One region of the Staphylococcus sp. M0911 genome, then DNA from elsewhere that is predicted to be linked to it. Evidence: riboswitches for the same ligand, from Rfam matches in the RefSeq annotation. Region 1 holds a riboswitch; the other holds the start of a gene.
The links. A riboswitch is a leader RNA that binds a small molecule or an ion and turns the genes downstream of it on or off. The one in region 1 is predicted to bind thiamine pyrophosphate.
Positions count from the first base shown of each region.

Region 2: linked by a shared signal. The riboswitch ahead of ssp1_RS08385 (ECF transporter S component) and the one ahead of tenA (thiaminase II) in region 1 are both predicted to bind thiamine pyrophosphate.

Region 1 is NZ_CP022881.1:824,418-832,043, reverse strand. Features, by position in the region: gene thiM (hydroxyethylthiazole kinase) at 1-358, opposite strand, end outside; gene thiD (bifunctional hydroxymethylpyrimidine kinase/phosphomethylpyrimidine kinase) at 351-1,172, opposite strand; partial or broken gene tenA (thiaminase II) at 1,165-1,854, opposite strand; TPP riboswitch at 1,931-2,032, opposite strand; gene ssp1_RS04005 (single-stranded DNA-binding protein) at 2,361-2,738, opposite strand; gene ssp1_RS04000 (YwpF-like family protein) at 2,926-3,366, shown strand; gene fabZ (3-hydroxyacyl-ACP dehydratase FabZ) at 3,413-3,853, opposite strand; gene murA (UDP-N-acetylglucosamine 1-carboxyvinyltransferase) at 3,897-5,162, opposite strand; gene ssp1_RS03985 (DUF1146 family protein) at 5,274-5,507, opposite strand; gene ssp1_RS03980 (F0F1 ATP synthase subunit epsilon) at 5,659-6,063, opposite strand; gene atpD (F0F1 ATP synthase subunit beta) at 6,083-7,495, opposite strand; gene atpG (ATP synthase F1 subunit gamma) at 7,517-7,626, opposite strand, start outside.
Region 2 is NZ_CP022881.1:1,734,490-1,742,115, forward strand. Features, by position in the region: gene ptsP (phosphoenolpyruvate--protein phosphotransferase) at 1-370, opposite strand, end outside; gene ssp1_RS08360 (phosphocarrier protein HPr) at 372-638, opposite strand; gene ssp1_RS08365 (DUF697 domain-containing protein) at 793-1,335, opposite strand; gene ssp1_RS08370 (class I SAM-dependent rRNA methyltransferase) at 1,395-2,567, opposite strand; gene auxA (lipoteichoic acid stability factor AuxA) at 2,822-4,123, opposite strand; gene graF (glycopeptide resistance-associated protein GraF) at 4,277-4,411, shown strand; TPP riboswitch at 4,671-4,772, shown strand; gene ssp1_RS08385 (ECF transporter S component) at 4,859-5,434, shown strand; gene ssp1_RS08390 (ABC transporter ATP-binding protein) at 5,447-6,850, shown strand; gene ssp1_RS08395 (energy-coupling factor transporter transmembrane component T family protein) at 6,843-7,626, shown strand, end outside.

The DNA of each region.
Region 1 (7,626 bases):
CTGAAGCGTTCCCTTTAATCACTGCAACTTTTACTTCACTTAAAAAGTTTTTACAAAAATCTTTTCTATATTGTGACGCTCCTACTGCGACAGGATCAAAAACAATTGGTGTACCAAGTTGATTTGCAATTTTACCTATCTTAATTAAATCTGCTTCATTATTATGCGTAAGCGTACCAATATTAATTAGTAATCCACTTGCAACTTGATAAAAATCTTCAGCCTCTTCTGGTGCCTCGCTCATTGCCGGACTTGCACCAATACTTAATAGACCATTTGCAGTAAAATTCTTAACTACATCGTTCGTATAACAAACAATTAAAGGATTCTCATTTCTAAGCTTTTCTAAATTATTCATCATCTAAACCTACTTTCTTTAGATACGCAAAATGATTGACTGGGCCACGACCTTTACCAATCTCAGGGGTATATTTGATACTCAAAGAAATAAATGTTTTAGCTTTTTCAACTGCTTCATAAATACTACGACCTTTAGCTAATTCAGCAGCAATGACAGCTGAAAATGTACAACCTGTTCCATGAGTATGTTTAGTATCAAATCGTTCATCTTCAAATGTGTATACGCCATCTTTTGTAAATAAAAAATCTTTAGCATTATTTAAGTCGGCAGAATGTCCACCTTTAATGACTACACCTTTGCTGCCAATGTCATTGATAAATATATCTCCTGCTTTTCGAATGTTTTCTTCAGTATCAATCTTTATACCAGTGATTTCTTCCACTTCTGGAATATTAGGTGTAACAACATCAGCTAAAGGTAATAATGTACTTTGCAACTTTTGTTTGGTTTGATCATCCATCAACGAATCCCCACTTTTGGCTAGCATAACAGGATCAATCACGTATGGAATTGTAGGATAATCTTCTAAATAACTTTTGATTAATTGCATCGTCTCTTCTGTAGCAATCATCCCTGTCTTAATTGCATGAGGAAGTTCATCATTAAATACACTATCCAATTGTTCTTTAACCCATGATGTCTCTAGATTATGAATATGTTCTACGCCCATCGTATTTTGAGCGACAATACTCGTTATTGCTGCCATTCCATAAACGCCGCAAGAATGAAATGACTTCAAATCAGCCATTACTCCAGCACCGCCAGTTGGATCAGTACCTGCAATAGTTAAAGCAATTTTAGGTTTATTCATATTTGTCACCTCTAAAATTCCATTTTTCATCTACGTAGGCCATATTGAAAAAGTTTCTTTCATGAATAGTACTTTGTAAGAAATTCTCCTTAATCTCTTCTTTTTCTTCTTAAGTACAATTCTCTGTTAAACGATCCATTAATTCATCAAATAAATTTACTAGTGCATCCATTTCTGTACTATAAAATTCAAACCAATTAGACGTAATTGAATCTTTATTAAGTTGATTGTCTTTTATCGCTCTTTTACCAATTACCGCATATACATATGGACATGGTGCCATTGCTGCAATCGTATATGCTGCATTTTCATGTGCATAGGCATTATAGTACATATGCTTAATATAATGATCACCACTTGGTGGCCATACTTTTTCTTTAACAATCTCATGATATGGTTCATTTATGAATGAAGCTAAAATTTCATGTGCTTCTACTTCTCCTTCTAATAAAAATTCAATCTGTTCCACTAAAAATTTAACGTCATCCATATTATGCACTTTAGGAATTAATAGTGCATATAGATTAGCAAACTCTTTTAAGTAAGATGCATCTGCACGTAGATATTGTCTTACCGCTTGTTTAGATAATTCACCATGTAATAAATCTTGTATGAAACCATCATTATAAATATCCTCAATAATAGGTTCTGCTGCCACTCTTAAATCTTTAGAAAAACTCATAAAATTTCCTCCTTGAAATAAAAAAACTACTTTCCAAACTGGAAAGTAGCAAAATTAAGGCACGACCTAATACCGTTAATATGTTACACTACTTTCCTCCGTTGGTACTAACCAAATCAGGTTTTAAGGGTCTGAATTAAATTCATCTCAGCCTTTATAGGCGCCCCTAGTAGTTCTATTTTTAATCATTTTCAATTATTACAATAGCAAATGTAACACATAAATTCAATTATTAAAAAATGTATAACAATATACCTTTTAATAAACATATAACTAAGTCAAACTATTTACCAACTAAAAAAACACCCTATCTAATGAAATCTATCAGATAATTCTGACGCAAATATGTCATTTTTAAAGTAAAATATGGATACAAAAACGACCTTTTTCTATTTAAAAAAATTAAAAAAGGTCGCTTGAGTATAATTGAAAGATGATAATTTATATTAAGATAGGATAAAAGTATAAATAATTGGGAGTTATTGAATAATTAATGGCTGTCTAACCTATATGAAGCATTCATTTTGTGCTTCATTATATTCATTAGAGAGGATATTGGATTCTTTTGTCTTAGAGGACATAAATTTAATTGTTTCTACATAAACTTCAGTTACAAAATGTGTCTGATTATCTTTTTCATACTTACGTGATCGCATTTGGCCAGTAATACCTACTAAAGATCCTTGAGATGTAAACTTTTCAATATTCGTAGCTGTTTTCCCAAAGGCTTTGCAATATAGATAATCGCATGCGATATCATTATTCTGATCTTTATAATTTCTTTCCGTAGCAACGCAAAATGTTGCTACTTTACTACCTTCCTCCTTTTCATAAATTTGGGCATCCTTTGTAAGTCTACCAACTAAAACTATTTTATTTAACATGTGTCACCTCCTCTTAAGTTATATAATAATCACATCTCTTTATACTGTCAAAAAGCTATTTTATCGAAATATATAGCTATTCACCCTTCATATTTGATATATTTAAAGAAAATAATCAATATTTAAATCAGTTGATTAATAATAAATCACTTTTTGTAAATATATAAATAAATGGGATGTGGACTTAATGAAGACATTTAAAGCTGTACGTTTTCAAATTGTAAGTGAAAATGGCGGTGTAACCGAATATGAATTAGAAGATGGCGTGATTATAAATAAGGAAGGTAGTGGAACAGGATGGCTTTTAGAAATTGTCATTTCTAATGAACACTATCATACATTTAAAGATTATATGGATAGTGATCAATTGTTAGATATACGTGTAGTCATAACAAGACCTGCCAATGATCCAGCATTATTTGATGCTACTGTAAAAAGTGTAACTCAGTTTGAAAAGACTATGTCAATAGTATTCGAATGTCATATTTATACCCTTAGACAAGTCTACGCAGAAAGCTTACTAGAAGAATTAGTAGATGATGGGCTAACTGGTGAAGAACTAAAGAAAACATTTAACCGTATGATGCAATCTAAGCCTAAACTTAAAGATGAAAAATTCGAGAGGTAAATTCAAAAACCTACACTCATGTTTGAACATGAGTGTAGGTTTTGTTTTACTTAGCATCTTGAATTGCAAAAGTTAATTCACAACTACATGCTAATTGACCATCTACTGTTGCTTTAGCAGTACCTTTACCAATTGGTCCTTTAATTTTTGTTATTTCTACTTCTAACATAAGTGTATCACCAGGAGTTACTTGTCTTTTAAAACGACATTTATCTATACCTGCAAAAAGCGCAATCTTACCTTTATTTTCTTCACTATTTAACATAGCCACTGCACCAGTTTGGGCCAATGCTTCTGTAATTAATACACCAGGCATTACAGCATAATCTGGAAAATGCCCTTGGAAGAATGGTTCATTACCTGAAACTTGTTTTAATCCCACACAACGTTTACCTTCTTCGTATTCTACAACTCTATCTATCAGTAAAAATGGTTGTCTATGTGGTATGATTTGTTTGATTTGATTATAATCGAAAATTGTTTCCATGATGTTTAACCCTCCAAGTTTGAACAAAAGTTAATACTTTAAATTAATCATTAATACGTTCGATATTAGCACCTAATGATTTTAATTTACCATGCAAATCTACATAACCTCTATCTAAATGTTTTAATTCAGTAACTTGAGTTGTACCTTCAGCTACTAAACCAGCTAATATTAGTGCCGCTGCCGCTCTTAAATCAGTTGCTTTGACTTGTGCACCTTGTAAATCACTCTTACCTTCGATTTTAGCACTTCTACCTTCAACGTCGATATTAGCGTTCATTCTACGGAACTCTGCAACATGCATAAATCTGTTTTCAAAAACTGTTTCTGTAATTACTTTATGGCCATTGGCAGTTAATAATAATGCCATCATTTGAGATTGCATATCTGTAGGGAAACCAGGGTGCGGTAATGTTTTTACGTCTACAGGTTTTAAATCTCCTTCAGCAGATACACGAATACCATCTTCTTGATAATCTAATTTGACGCCCATTTCTTCTAACTTATAAACTAAGCTAGACATATGTTCTTTAATAGCACCACGAACAAAAATATCTCCTCGTGTAATTGCACCAGCGATAAGTAAAGTACCCGCTTCAATTCTATCTGGAATAATAGAATGCTCTACACCTGTTAAATATTCAACACCGTGGATTGTAATAGTGTCGGTTCCAGCACCCGTAATTTTTCCGCCCATTTCATTTATATAATTAGCTAAATCAACAATTTCAGGTTCTTTAGCAGCATTTTCTAATACTGTTTTACCGGATGCTAATGACGCTGCCATAATTAAGTTTTGAGTTCCACCTACACTTGGGAAGTCCAAATGAATTGAAGCACCTTTTAAACCATCTTTTGCATTTGCATAAATGTTTCCATTTTCTAAATGTATTTCAGCTCCTAGTGCCTCAAAACCTTTGATATGTTGCTCAATTGGACGACTTCCAATCGCACAACCACCTGGTAATGCTACTATTGCATGTCCTAAACGTGCCAATAAAGGACCCATAACTAAAATACTTGCACGCATCTTACTTACATATTCATACGGTGCCTCTTCATTTAAAGTTTTTGTAGCATCTACTACAACTGCATTTTCATCTTTTTTATATGTAACATCTGCATTTAATGTTGATAATACATTATTAATTGTTTCTACGTCACTTAATGCAGGTACATTAACTAATTTACTTGTACCTTTAGAAGCTAATAGTGAAGCTGTTAATACAGGTAAAACTGCATTTTTAGCACCTTCTACTTTAACTTCGCCTTTTAATTGGTTACCACCATTAATTACTATTTTATCCATCTTAAATCCTCCACTTAAATCTCCTAGTTATTTACATTTCCCTACTATATAAAATCTATTATTCATTAATATATTATATCCGTTTTTCAATATGAAAAAACCAAAAACGCACTATTTCATTATATATTTTAATTGAGTGGAAAACTGTAATAAATCAATTATGAAATTACTCACACTCGTTCCCAACATGATAGCTATAAATATCATACAAATTTGAACTTGTGTAGCATAACCTTTTTTAAAAAATTGGTCTAGACGAATTGCATTTAATGCCCAATATGCAATACATATACATATCACATGTAATACCAAATGTATGATTGCAAACTGTCCAAGATAATCCATAGTTAACTCCTTAGAATTGATTACTGTATAACATTGTACATGAAAAAAGTTAATAATGATACTACAATTAACTGCAAATAATGGAAGATTTATATGTATAGTAAAAGGCTTGGAAACACCACATCTGGTCAATTTCCAAGCCTTTTATCATTTATTTAAGTTCAGCCACACGTAAACGGTTATTTGCTCGTTCTAACGCTCTTTTGGCTCTATTAATGTCACTATTATCATCATCATTATCTAAATGCGATTCTGCTCTTGATTTAGCTAATTTAGCTCTTTCAACATCAATTTCAGTAGCAGTTTCAGCTGTTTGGACAATAATTGATAGTTGATGTTGTCTAACTTCTACAAACCCATCACTAACTGCTATATATTCATTTCCATTATGAAAATTTACTTTGACATAGCCAGTCTTTAATGCAGAAACGGTTGGAATGTGTCCATTCATCACACCCATTTCGCCAGCTGTAGTTTGTAAAACAGCTAGTTCTACATCATCTCGTTCATAGACAGAACCATTAGGAGTGACAATATTTAGGCTTAATGTATTCATTATCCATACCTCCTAATTATTAGACTTCAACACCCATGTCTTTAGCTTTCGCAATAACGTCTTGCATGCTACCTACTAAGCGGAATGCATCTTCCGGAATATGATCATATTTACCTTCTAAGATATCTTTAAAGTCCGCTACAGTTGTTTTAACAGGAACGTAAGATCCTTTTTGTCCAGTGAACTGTTCTGCCACGTGGAAGTTTTGTGATAAGAAGAATTGAATTCTACGTGCACGTTCTACAGTTTGTCTATCTTCTTCAGATAATTCATCCATACCAAGAATTGCAATGATATCTTGTAATTCTCTATATTTTTGTAATGTAGATTGAACGCCACGAGCAACTTCATAATGCTCTTGACCAACAATAGATGGTTCTAATGCTCTAGAAGTTGATGCTAATGGGTCTACTGCCGGATAAATACCCATTTCAGTTAACTTACGCTCTAAGTTTGTAGTTGAGTCTAAGTGTGCAAAGGCAGTTGCTGGAGCTGGGTCAGTATAGTCATCGGCAGGTACGAATACTGCTTGGATAGATGTTACAGAACCTTTATTTGTAGATGTAATACGTTCTTGTAATTGACCCATTTCAGTTGCTAATGTTGGTTGATAACCAACCGCTGAAGGCATACGACCAAGTAATGCAGATACCTCAGAACCAGCTTGTGTAAATCTGAAAATATTATCGATGAATAAAAGTACGTCTTGCCCTTGTTCATCACGGAAGTATTCAGCCATAGTTAAACCAGATAAAGCTACACGCATACGTGCACCAGGTGGTTCATTCATTTGTCCGAATACCATCGCTGTTTTCTTAATTACACCACTATCACTCATTTCATAGTATAAATCATTACCTTCACGAGTACGTTCACCTACACCCGCGAATACTGAAATACCACCATGTTCTTGTGCAATATTGTTAATTAATTCTTGAATTAAAACGGTTTTACCTACACCGGCACCACCAAATAGTCCAACTTTACCACCTTTAACGTATGGTGCTAATAAGTCTACTACTTTAATACCTGTTTCAAGAATTTCTACTTCAGTAGATAATTCATCGAAACCTGGTGATTGTCTATGGATTGGATCACGACGTACTGAATCATCAATTTTCTCTTCTAAGTCAATTGTTTCACCTAGTACATTAAATACTCTTCCAAGCGTTTCATCGCCAACAGGTACACTAATATCTTTACCTGTGTCTTTAACATCCATGCCTCTTTGAACACCATCAGTTGAATCCATTGCAATTGTACGTACAACATCATCACCTAATTGTAGTGCAACTTCTAATGTTAAGTTTAACGTTCCGTCTTCTTTTGGAACTTCAATAATAAGGGCATTATTAATATCAGGGACTTCGTTATGTTCAAAACGAACATCAATGACAGGACCCATAACTTGAGTTACACGGCCAATTCCCATGCTATTTTCCTCCTTTTAATTTTATTCAAGTGCTGCTGAACCACCAACAATTTCAGTGATTTGTTGCGTGATAGCTGCTTGTCTAGCTCTGTTATATTCTAATGATAAGTCATCAATAAGTTCTATAGCAT
Region 2 (7,626 bases), 910 kb from region 1:
ATTCATTATCCATTGATTCAAATATAGTAATGAATTGAGTTGTAACCTCATTTAATGCTGTAGCAGCATTAACATGGTCGTTTTTAATTTTATCTTGAATTGGTTGAATTAATTCTGGATCATCTAAAACAAGTAAATGCGCATCAAAAATGGCAGCTTTATCAGCGCCTAATTGAACTTCTGCATTATTTCTTATTTTAGTTAATTCAATTTTAGATGCTTCGATAGCGTTATTGAATTTGCTAGTTTCACCTTCAACATCAGTGATTGTCTCACTGCTGTCGAAAGATAAATCTGGCTCAACTATTAAGTAAGCTTTAGCGATTGCTACACCATCAGATGCAGCAATACCATTAATTAATTTAGACATATTACTTAGTTAAACCTTCTTTTGATAAGACATCACTGATAGATTCGATTGCATCTGCCTCATCGCTACCGTCAGCATAAATTGTAATTTCAGCATCTTTACCTACACCTAAACTCATAACACCCATGATTGATTTTAAGTTTACTTTTTTACCGTTATATTCTAATTGAATATCTGAATCAAATTTTGAAGCTGTTTGTACCAACATTGTAGCTGGGCGAGCGTGGATTCCTGTTTCGTCGATAATTACATATGATTTTTGTTCCATAATTTATTTCTCCTTCTATAAGTTAGAATCTTCAATATACTTACAATCTAACATAAATTTTTATACCTTAACTTTACCAAAACCAATAGTTAAATTCAATTTGTTTAAAACCGGTTTCAGTATATTTCTACAATTTTTTAACAAATTATATCCCTTAAAGTAACTCTTTGATGACTTTTTCACATTTTTCAATATGATCTTGACCTAATTTTTTCATAAAGTAATAACTAATTGATGCTGAAACTGCTTGTCCTACAAATGGGAACCATTTAGTTTGTTTAGCTGCAGTTCGTTTCGCTACATCTTTAATCACTACTTTCATAAGTGCATTGGTTAATTTTTTACCAATAAATTGACTACCTTGAATGGCTGCTGCAGACATGATTCGTTCTCTAACATCATCACTCAATGAATTGACTTGTTTATGATCTAGTCCATAAATTTTATTGACATCACTAATGATATCTCTCATTAATTTTATATCGACACCAAAGTCCAATCCAGGAATTGGTACTACACTCATTCCTGATGATAATAAAGATTTCTTTTTAACGAGATTTTCTGCTTGTGCACGTCTTTGTTGTAACTCATTTTGAGTCACAGGTAAATTACTTTTTTCTTTGATTTCTTCAATATTTAATACTTTATTACCAACTGTATTTGTAACTCTATTCGTCATTTTATTTCTAATGCTCATCTAATTCACACTCCCATGAATCTTATTTCAATAAGACTCTATACCCAGAATACAACTATTTAATGCTCAATATTAACAAAAATTACTTTCAAATATTTTGAAGGTTTGTAATGTGGATGTGTTTTAAAATCTTTAGGTAATCCCATCACTTCTTTGATTTCATAATCAACTTCAGCTTCTTCTAGTGTTGTTTTAATAACATTTTTAAACGCTTTTAAAGAAAAGACACTCGAATTGGTACATAATAATAATGTCCCTTTTGGCGCTAATACTTCTAAGGCGCCATTAATTAATTTGTCGTAATCTTTTTGCACTGAAATTGTTTTCTTTTTATTTCGTGCAAAGCTTGGTGGATCAATGACAATTGTGTCATATTGATGCCCGTGTCGATTTGCATAATTATAAAAATCAAATGTATCCATGACATAAATATATTGTGATTTAGGATCAATGGCATTAAGCCCAAAATTCTCTTCGGTTAGTCCTCTTGAACGATTAGCTAAATCTACACTTGTCGTTGTTTTAGCCTTAGTTGCTGATACGACAGAAAAAGCGCCTGTATAGCTGAACACATTTAAAAGATGACGCCCCTCTGAAAATTGATCACGTAATTTCTTTCTTACTTCTTTTTGGTCTAAGAAGATACCTGTCATTAAGCCGTCATCTAAATCCACATTATAAAACGTAAAGTTCTCTTCAATTACAATTGGAAATGTTTGTTGTTCTCCCTCAACAAACCCACCTGTGTATTCAGTATCTTTAAAACGCATTTTTTCGTATATAGACTGATATTCAAAAACAATTTTGATAGCTTCTAAAATATGATACCTAAATTTATAAATACCTTTCGAATACCATTGAATTAATAAATGGCCATCATAGTTGTCGATAGTTAATCCGCCAACACCATCACCTTCAGCATTGAACAATCTAAAAGCATTCGTACCATCTATGTGATAGTAATATTCTCGTTCTGCTAAAGCTTTTTCAAATAATCGTTTAAAAAACGATGTGTTAATATCTTCGGATGGATCATAACTTAACACCCAACCTAAACCTTTATGCTGTCTACCTACATAAGCCGTTGCTATATATTGTTCTTTTCCATCGACTAATTTGAATAAATCACCTTCTTTTAGATGATCTTGGGCATAAATATCTTCTTCATCAATTAATGGATATTGATTTTGATATTTTGATTCTTTACCTCTATTTAAAGTTGCAATCTTCATTTATTACACTAACCTCTCTTTTATACATTTAATTTCTTCAACCGTCATATTGCTATGCTGATTCGTAAATGCATTTTACATTATATATAATTACTAATTGAATGATTCATTTATTATTTTAACAAAGAATGCTAGGATGTCCTATTTTCTAACAAAAAAGAGTGGTCTTACAATTCGATCGATTAAAGAAGGAATTGTAACCCACCCCATAACACGTGTGATTTGTTTAAATTAATTTGTTAAATGTTTTTTAATTACTCTTTTGGTTTATCTCTTAACTGTAATGAATAAGCAACAATCATTGCTAGTAACATAAGCAATAAAGTTGGCGTAATAAATACAGATAATAATAATCCGTGAACCATAATATTAATGAATTCAGTTAATAATTTAAAGAATAAGATACTTCCCATAAATAATTGTAAGAAGTAAAATTTACCTCTTAAGAAATAAGTAAGTGTTGTAGCAATATAAACTATGATAATAAATAAAAGTAACAATAATGTTACCCATTCTATCACATATTGCGTTTGTGATAATTCCCATTCTCCAGATAAGAACAATGCGTTTCTGTTGTTAAATTCTAAAAATGTAAAGAAGAAAATAACTACACCACAGAAAATTTCAACATACATTGGTTTTATCCATTTTGGCTTTCTCATCCAATGTGGAATATCATCTTCTTGGATATCAACAATATTTTTTACTTTTTCTTTAAATTTATCCCTTTTAACTCTAATTTTTTCTAAATCAACACTTCTTCTTGTTTTACGTGCATATTCTGTTGTCTTATCTTGTAGTTGTTTTAAGTGAACTTTAGTTTGATTCGAGACATTACCTTTACTTGTTCTTGATAATTCAGGTTCTTCTTCACCTAATTCTTGTTTCGTAAGCGGTAGCGCACGTCTTAAGAACAAGAAGTTCCAAATTGACATTTGTCCTAATAACCACATAATAATAAAGAATGTATTAACACTTAAGATGTCAATAGATTCAATTTCATTAGCATCTATACGACCATGTAATGCAATTTGCGTAATAAGGTAACTGATACCATATGATACGATAATCCACATATAATGACTCTTTCGATTATCACTATTCAATTCATCTTTATATACAATATAACCGATATGTATGATGAACGGAATAATAAATACGATACCAAAGAACCCATATACTTGCATCATAAGAACTAGAGTAATTAAGAAATACATTATCCCTATGACTAAGAAGAAAATTGAAATATCATAATCATACTTAATTGTTCTAAATAACGTATGACCTAGTAACATTACAAAGATACCAAATAATATAATAATTATGGCACTTACAATTGGGAAACCCCCGATAAATCTACTCATCACTTTAATTATTTCAGCGAAAAATGCGTTCAGGAATTCCCATATATTATACACATGTGTATTTACCTTCTTATCTCCATTTAATTGTTTAATAAGCGGTAAGTTAATTAATATAATGAGTCCTGTGAAAAGTGAAACGATACCGATGATATAACTAAATATAATCTCGGTGTGTTTCTTAAGAAAAGACATACTATTCACCTCAAAAGTTATTATATATGAAGAACTTATTCTTGTCTTTAATAAATCATTAAATACGTCTATAGACCTAGAAAAGTTTATTATTAGCATAACTGGGTAAAAGGTGTATGTAAACAATAAAACACAATTAGGGGTGGATTTATTATGAGTAACGAAGAATTTGCAAAAAAATCAGCTGAAAAAGCCAAAGAAGCAGAAGAGAAATTAAAAGAACAAAAAGAAGAAAAAACAAATGATACAGAACAAACTAAAAAAGATATTGATGACGCATTAAATTAATTACTAATTGACTATTTAACGATTAGATCATCCAATATTCTATAATAACGATGAATTTGGGACATAAATACAAAAAATAATAGCACAAAGATGATTTGAAATTTTAAATTATCTTTGTGCTATTTTATATTTAATACTACGTATTGACTGACTTAGAGCTTTCATAAGCACACATCATATAAAAATATTAATTTATTATATATTTTATTAACTTGACAATCCACATGAAAAATCATACATTAAAGACAAATTAAAATAATAAACGCACTAGGGGTGTTTTGAACTGAGATGAGGTTAACCCTCAAACCCTTTGAACCTGATCTAGCTAGATACTAGCGTAGGAAAGTGTAATTAACAAAGATGATAATCGTATGTTGAATCATATTCTTATGTTTTACGCACAACTTTCCTAGAGATGGTTGTGCGTTTTTTTAGGAGGATGTTTTTATGTCAAAAGGTTTAAAGCTTTCTGAGATATTAGTAACAGTACTTATCTCTGTCATTTTTGCCATTATTTATAACTTATGGTGGCTATTTTATAATGTTGCACAAGTCGCTGGTTTACACCTTGAACAATTAACATATGGTGTATGGTTTATGGCTGCGATTGTTTGTTATTTAATTATTCCTAAGCCAGGTATCGCCTTACTTGCTGAGTTTGCTGCAGGTGCCGGTGAAACAATTGTGATGGGTAAATTTGATATACCTACAATCATCTATGCCCTACTACAAGGTTTAGCTTGTGAGATTGTCTTTGCTATATTCAAATACCAGTCTCGTTCAGTCATGGTAGCTATGCTTGCGGGATTAGTGACTGCACTTATTTCATTCCCAGTCGACTATTTTTATGGTTATTTAAATGAAGTTGCTGGATGGAACTTAATTTTATTCATTGTTTTCCGTGCGATTAGTGGCATTATCATTGCTGGTTTATTATCTTATTTATTGGTTAAAGCATTGGATCAAACTGGTGTAACTAAAGTATTCAGACCCGCTTCTAAAGATGATTACGATACATTATAAGGGGACTTAAAAGTGTTGAAAGTTACAAATTTACGTTTGAAATATCCTAATGGATATCGAAAAATTTTTGATAATCTAAATATAGAAATTAAAGATAAAGAAAAAGTACTTTTACTAGGACCGTCCGGTTCTGGTAAAAGTACACTTTTAAATGTATTAAGTGGTATTGTACCCAATTTAATAGAATTACCTATGAAATATGACGAATTGCAAATCAATCAGCATAATGGAGTTATCTTCCAAGATCCGGATTCACAATTTTGTATGCCTAAAGTTTATGAAGAACTTGCCTTTGTTTTAGAGAACAGACAAGTGCCAAGACAAGATATGGATGAAGCCATCAGCCAAGCATTAGCATCAGTAAATTTAAATGTAAACGAAAATACACAAATCAATCAATTAAGTGGCGGTATGAAGCAAAAATTAGCTATAGTTGAAACCATATTACAACAAGCAGATACGCTATTTTTAGATGAACCCACTGCAATGTTAGATGTTAATGCGACATCAGATTTATGGCAACGTTTAATCAAGCTCTGGAAAGACCAAACAGTACTTATAGTCGAACATAAGGTCGAACATATTTGGCAACATGTGGATAGAGTTTTATTAATGAACTATGAAGGACAAATTATTGCTGATGATACGCCAAATCATATTTTAAAGCATTATGAACATTTACTTAGTGAATACGGCGTGTGGCATCCAAATGCATGGCATTACGCTCCTAAGCCAAAATATATGGCTCCCTCATCTGAAGCGCCATTATTTAAATTTGAAAATGGTGCTGTTATTCGTAATAAGAAAGATTTATTCAAAGTGGATCAATTAGCTATTCATTCAGGTGAGTGGATCACGATAACTGGTCAAAATGGTACTGGTAAAACCTCATTATTAGAATCCATATTACAATTAATCAAATATAAAGGCGTAATGACATTTCAAGGTCAGGAATTGCGTAAAATTAAAGATGCTGCAAAGCACATGTATCTTGTGTATCAGAATCCAGAACTTCAATTTATCACTAACTCTGTCTATGATGAAATATTGATTCATTTTAACCATTTAGATTCATCTATTGCAGAATCTAAAACCCTCGACTTATTAGATTTACTAGACTTAACCAATGTTAAAAATCAACATCCTTACGAATTATCAATGGGTCAAAAACGTAGGTTAAGTGTAGCAACGGCATTAAATTCAAATGCAGATATCATCCTTTTAGATGAACCAACATTTGGTTTGGATAGCCACAATACATTTCAATTAATAAAACTATTTCAAGAGAGAGTATCTAAGGGGCAAAGTATCATTATGGTTACACATGATCCAGAGATTATTAAACGCTATCCAACACGTCAATGGATAATTGAAAACCAATATTTAACAGAAATCAAAGGTGATCAACATGTTTGAACATTGGAAAATTAGACCCACCTTTATGGATGACGTCAATATTATCACTAAACTCGTTTTAGGCGTTTTACTATTTTTCTTTATTATTTTTATTCATAATTTTGACTTTATGATTTACATCGTTTGTCTCATGTTTATCTTTTTACTTATGTTTAACGGAACGCAATTTAAAATTACTGGTGCTTTTATACTAGCAACCACGTTCTTTGCTCTATTGTCATCACTATTCATGATTTTATACGGTGATGGTGACCACATTTTATTTAAATTTGTCATCATTCAAATTAGTACGGAAAGTATCGTCAGAGGTATTCACCTTTCTCTTCGTACAATTACAGTGTCGATGTTTGGTATTCTTATAGCATTAACGTCACAAGTAGTCATGATTTTTTATAGTCTAATGCAACATTTAAAAGTAAAGCCTAAAGTTGCCTATGCCTTTATGGCCGCAATTAGAATGATACCGTTAATCATCAGTTCTTTAATTCAATTACGTCGTTCTTTAAAAATGAGATATCAAATGATAAACAAATCTAATTATAGAGGGTTCAAAAGACTTAAACATTTAATTATTCCGTTATTAAGTCAAAACATACGACGTGCACATCAACTATCTGTTGCAATGGAGTCTAAAGGTTTTAAAGATGGCCCTAGAACGTATTATTATCATGCACCTTTCTCATACAAAGATATTATATTGATTATATGTTTATTAATTATTATAGGACTTTCTTATTATTTATCATCTACCTTGCCAATAACTGGTATCCATGATG